2 linked regions of the Methylicorpusculum oleiharenae genome follow. The protein of the gene in region 1 interacts with the protein of each later gene in a pairwise test. Links are inferred from orthologs where the notes say so. Each region holds a gene or a part of one and is shown in the gene's direction. Other genes may lie near its edges.

Region 1 (2,935 bases):
TGCATTCACCAACAAAAGCCAATTATATTACGCTACGGCTGTTAAATCAGCCCTTATCGGTAAAGCTTTGTGATTTAAGAGAAATATTTTTTATTTTAACCGTTTCACTATTTCTTTGATTCTACGATAATTAATAACAAAGAAAATTTAAGGAATGTCCTAATGCCGTCAACCCCAAGTAAAGATGTTGATGACCCAATTCCCTATGACGACGATCTGGTTCATTCCAATAGAAGAAAATCAGTGCGTTATGTCCGCAATGATATTCAAACCACCCTCTCGATCCGAAATTTCATAGGCTTGAAAAGCACAATGGATGTCAAGCTTTTCGATATAAGCAGCCGGGGTGTAAACATTTCAGTTGCTAAACGGCTAAAAATCGGAAAACCAGTCTACCTGACTTTTAGATTCGAGGACGGTGTAGAATTTAAAATTAATGCTTTTATCAAAAACTGTTGTATCAAATCTGAATATCAATACGGAATCAAGTTCGAAAAGCAAGAAAATAATTTGGCTGATCATTTACTTAAGACTCAAGTAGATCTAGTATTCAAATAGATAAAATTGATTTCGTCACCTTTTACGATCCAACCAGGAAAAAGTCATGGAAACCTCTGCTATTAACACATACCACTCAGCACCCCCATTGACAGCCTCCAAAGAGAACTTTCAGACAACACAGACGGCAATTGAGCAAGCCGACAGGCCTATCCGGACTGAATCTGAAAATAAAGTCAAACTATCTGATGATGCAGTCAAATTATCCCGGCAGTTTCAAAAAAACGAAACCGAACAGACAAAAACTCAAATTTCTGACAACCAGGAAGCCCAGGCAACAATCAATGACATTAAAATTGCCATGCAGAATGATCCGGGCCGCTCTTTTTCCGCTCAAAGCAACTTCACCTCCAATATGATAAGAAGCCTGACCGGTTAATCAGTCGACGGCTATGCATCTCAAGTCAATTTATGTCTATCCGGTAAAATCCCTTGGGGGATTTAATGTTAAATCATGGCCCGTTAACGAAAAAGGATTATTGCACGACAGAAGGTGGGTAATAGTTGATAAGGAAAACCGTTTTATTACTCAACGGCAATTGCCAAAAATGGCATTAATCAGCACGTCGCTGTCTGAAGAAGGTTTGCATCTTTCCGCAGAATCGATGCCGCCGATAACAGTGCCTTATGAATCGGGTCATACGACTTCTTTAAAAGTTAAAATCTGGAATGACAGTTGTTTAGCAAAACCCGCATTACAAGCAGCCAGTAACTGGCTAAGCCATTTTTTAGAAACTGATTGTCGTTTAGTCTATCAGCCCGAGGATGCTGTTCGTGCTGTTGATCCAAACTACGCAAAGCCTAATGACAAAATCTACTTTTCAGACGGATTTCCTTTTTTAATCATTTCCGAAGCTTCACTTGTGGCTTTGAATGAGGAAATGAACGAAAACTTTTCAATGACGCGTTTTAGGCCGAATCTTGTAGTGACTGGTTGCGAGCCTTATGCAGAAGATACTTGGCGAACCATTCAAATTGGTGCAATTGAGTTTCGGCTACCTAAACCTTGTTCTCGCTGCTCTATCACTACGATTGATCCTCTTACCGGGCAACAAGGTAAAGAACCGCTACGTACACTTAATCGAACCAGAAAATGGAATAACCAAGTCTTTTTTGGTCAAAATGCACTTCATGATAGGCCAGGAAAATTACACATTGATGATGCGCTAATTGTTCTGAGTCATGGACCCAAACAACCACCGCTCCAATAAATCAGTTCGTAAGACAACCCTTACAATCTTTGCAACCAGGCAAAGTCTTTAATCATTAATCCGGCGTAAGCCTGACAACAAGCAACTTAAGGAGAGCTATCCTTAATCCTGATCTTTTTATGCCGGGCATAAAGCTAATCCGTTGCTCCAATCTCATAAAACCAATATTCAAGCTATCTTGTCCACCTAATGCAAAATATTCTGCTCATCCTTGGTGTCCCCTTCCTCATTTATGGCTTCTGGCTCAGCAACGACTTTACTGGCATTGCCGCCGGTATTTCGATTTTTTTATTTGGCATGCTCGCCCTGGAGCAAGGTTTTAACGCTTTTACCGGCGGCACACTTGAACGGATTCTAAGAAAAACCACGAGGACAAATTGGCGCAGCCTATGGTTCGGGATTCTTGCAACATCGTTGATGCAATCCAGTTCGCTGGTCTCTATCATCACAATTTCATTTATCAGTGCCGGACTGCTTGAACTCGCTGCAGGTATAGGCGTTATCTTCGGTGCAAATCTGGGCACGTCTACCGGAGCCTGGCTGATTGCAGGGTTTGGACTTAAAGTCAATTTATCTGAATACGCCCTCCCGCTATTAGTCTTCGGCATTCTGTTTATTTTTCAAGGCAATAAAAAAATAAAAGGACTGGGTTACATTCTGGCAGGCCTGGGATTTTTATTCCTTGGCATTCATTATATGAAAGAAAGTTTTGAAGCCATCAAAGAGACACTTGATCTGGTTGAATACGCCATAACCGGAATACGCGGCTTACTGATATATACCCTGATGGGATTTGCCGCCACCATCATCATGCAATCCAGTCACGCGACTATGGTTTTGATTATCACCGCACTAGCCGCTCACCAGATAACCTATGAAAATGCTTTAGCTTTGGCGATAGGATCCAATGTTGGAACAACGATTACGGCAATATTGGGATCGCTGGGCGCCAATGTGGAAGGAAAACGGCTTGCAGCAGCCCATTTTTTATTTAATATGGTCACCGGCGTACTTGCACTTGTTTTAATCCAGTACTTTGAAGCATGTGTTGATTGGGTTGCACAGATTTTAACCATCGCAGCTGATAACTACACGGTTAAGCTGGCTATTTTTCATAGTCTATTTAATCTGTTTGGCATCATTTTGCTGTTTCCATTTATTGACCA
Region 2 (2,970 bases), 220 kb from region 1 along the record:
GCCTACAAGGCTAACAAGCCTTTGTTTGCCGGAGCTATCCCTGATTTTGGTGCCGCTGATACACAATTGACTTTCAGATTGGTAAACAGTTTTGCGGTGATAGACAAAGCGTGCCAAATTGCAAAAGAACTGCTCAAACAGCAAGGCAATACCCTTCTCACTTCAGAGTTAATTGAGAAATCCGCACGTAAATTAATAGAGAAACGTCCGCGAAAAATTCAGGACGCTCTTGTCAAACAAACAAGAGAAGCCTACAGCAATTACTCGGACAATCAATTATCCTGGTTATTAGCCAGCAAACGTCTTAACGATTACAAAACGGCTCTAGCTAACCGTGACGTCCAAAGCATTTATTCATTGGGCTCCACTGCCTGGATTATCGAACAAGACAAGATCAACCGCGACGCGCTCGCCGGAATTCCTCGTATTGAAGAATACCTGGCTGCGCTTGTAGGCTCAGGTATTGTTCAAGAGATGATGAGCGTTAACGCGGCTTGATACCAATCCCTCTTTTCATGCACTTCCAAACTGAATCCACTATTCGGTTTGGAAACGCATGGTTTTTTATTTGACATATTTAAAGATGAAGACACCTCATATTCCTCAAGATGCACCTTATAGCGATAGCCAACGCGCTTGGCTGAATGGTTTTTTTGCCGGCATGCACACACAGATGATTCAGAGTGCTGGTTCCGTGAATCAAGCCAATGCTCGCGTTATCAACATTTTATACGGCTCACAAACCGGCAACGCTGAATCTGTAGCTAATGATGCCGCTAATGTCGCTAAAACGCATGGCTTGAAACCGATTGTTCAGAGCATGGACGAAATCGACCTAGCCGTACTTGCCAAAATGGAATATCTATTGATCGTCACCAGCACTTACGGTGAAGGCGATATGCCTGATAATGCTCAAATGTTGTGGGATGCGGTCTCAACCGAGTCGGCACCCAAATTTGAGAATACCCAATATTCGGTATTGGCATTAGGAGACACCAGTTATGATCAGTTTTGCCAAGCGGGTATCGACTGGGATAACAGACTGGCCGAACTGGGTGCAACCCGCATTTATGATCGGATTGATTGTGACGTGGATTTTGAAGAACCCGCTGAAAACTGGATCTCTGCAGTCATACCGCATATGGCCGAAGGTGCATCAAGCAGCACTACTGCCATTATCGACACGCAGTCACCGACAAAAGAAGCGCCGAAGTTTAGCAGAAAAAATCCGTTCCCAGCGCGTCTTACCGTTAACCGTTTGTTAACAGCGCCGGGCTCATCCAAAGAAACCCGCCATTATGAAATTTCTATCGCCGGTTCAGAAATGACCTATGAAGCAGGCGATGCGTTTGGTGTAATTCCCACTAACTGCCCTGACCTGGTCGCCGATGTCATCAAAGCCATTGGCTATGAGGGCGAAGAGGAGTTTCCCGTCAATGGCGAATTAATGACCTTGAATGATGCCTTGCTTTCCCATTACGAAATAAAATTACCCAGCAAGGAACTGGTAGAAGAAATCGGTAAACGCTCTGGAGACCAAGAACTCAACAGTTTGCTTGAAAGTGGTGATAAGGAAGCGTTATCCCAATACCTATGGGGCCGGGATATTCTTGACCTGTTGTTACAATTTCCAAGTATGGAGTTTTCAGGTGCTGAATTTATCGCCTTACTCAAACCCTTGCAACACCGGGCTTATTCCATTTCGTCCAGCGGTAAACAATTTCCCGATTCAGTTCATTTAACCGTTGCTTCAGTGCGATACGAAAGTTTCAACCGTCAGCATAAAGGCGTGTGTTCCACCTATTTGGCGGATCTTGTAAACAGCGACACTCAGGTCCGCAGCTTTTTCATCCCCAATAAAGTCTTTCGTGTACCGGAAGATGATACTTTGCCGATGATCATGGTGGGACCTGGAACCGGTATCGCCCCATTTCGCGCCTTTCTACAGGAGCGTGCCTTTCGCAAATCCACAGGTAAAAACTGGTTATTTTTTGGCGACAGAAATGCTGCAACTGATTTTATCTACCGGGAAGAACTTGAAACCATGGAACAAAGCGGCTTGTTGACTCGATTGGACCTCGCTTTCTCCAGAGATCAAGAAGAAAAGATTTATGTTCAAGACCTTATGTATGAATACGGTGCCGAACTTTATCAATGGCTGGAAGAAGGCGGCTATTTCTTTGTCTGCGGCGATGCCTACAAGATGGCGAAAGACGTCGATAAGGCTTTGCACGAAATCATAGCCAAACACGGAAAATTATCCGATCAACAAGCCGTTGACTATGTTAATCAACTGAAAAAAGATAAACGTTACGTCAGAGACGTTTATTAAAAATTAAGGTACTTATTCAACGTAGGTTGGGTTGCCTGCTTTTAGCAACCTAACAACCTGCATTGACTATACCCATCGTAGATCGAAATTCAGCACCGGGGTGTCCGTCAAAGGACGCCGTAAATACATCCATGTAGGCTCTATGCCAGCATCCATGCTGGCAAAGCCTTTGCTGAACAACCCGTTGCCTCCTTAGGCACTGCCGAAATTTGAAGTGCAAAAGGTATATTCAACACTTTATCGGCTGTCATCTTTACTCATTTCTCTAACAATGCGGGTGTATCCTGTATCTTTTCTTTCCCTGCCAAATCAATAGTCTCTACTTTGATATTATTGTCAGGGGCTGAAAGTAGAAAGTCATCAATCGCCTCCATAATATCGTAATCAATAAATTGCGACTTTGTTCCGTCTATCAAAACAGTACTGTTTTCAGTCACCTGATTTAATAGTTTACGCAGCAACCACCGGTTGAGAAAGGTAACATCCTTATTTAAACTAATAACATAATGTTGATCCGTGTGTGTCATGGAAATTGCCGCATGATAGTTGGCGCGGATAACGTAATACAAGCCAATCACAATGCCTACGATGATTCCTTTCAACAAATCCGTCAACAAAATAGCAACAATAGTTAGTAC

The links. The genes of interacting proteins can lie anywhere in the genome.
Region 2: the proteins of GO003_RS19745 (region 1) and GO003_RS18880 interact in binary tests that used the Escherichia coli proteins (3 or more experiments, as listed by UniProt). The link is inferred for Methylicorpusculum oleiharenae from one-to-one orthologs.

What each region holds. Positions count from the first base shown.
Region 1 is NZ_WUTY02000001.1:4,427,753-4,430,687, forward strand. What follows is about bases 2-2,859. They hold GO003_RS19745 (MOSC domain-containing protein), read left to right. Parts: upstream 2-950; coding sequence 951-1,769; downstream 1,770-2,859. Other genes in these bases: GO003_RS19735 (PilZ domain-containing protein), read left to right, coding at 163-558; GO003_RS19740 (hypothetical protein), read left to right, coding at 605-937; GO003_RS19750 (Na/Pi cotransporter family protein), read left to right, coding at 1,959-2,859. In the rest of the region: more of GO003_RS19750, read left to right, coding at 2,860-2,935.
Region 2 is NZ_WUTY02000001.1:4,205,300-4,208,269, forward strand. What follows is about bases 65-2,957. They hold GO003_RS18880 (sulfite reductase subunit alpha), read left to right. Parts: upstream 65-583; coding sequence 584-2,332; downstream 2,333-2,957. Other genes in these bases: GO003_RS18885 (SulP family inorganic anion transporter), read right to left, coding at 2,590-2,957. Also shown: more of GO003_RS18885, read right to left, coding at 2,958-2,970. UniProt on the Escherichia coli protein: Component of the sulfite reductase complex that catalyzes the 6-electron reduction of sulfite to sulfide. This is one of several activities required for the biosynthesis of L-cysteine from sulfate.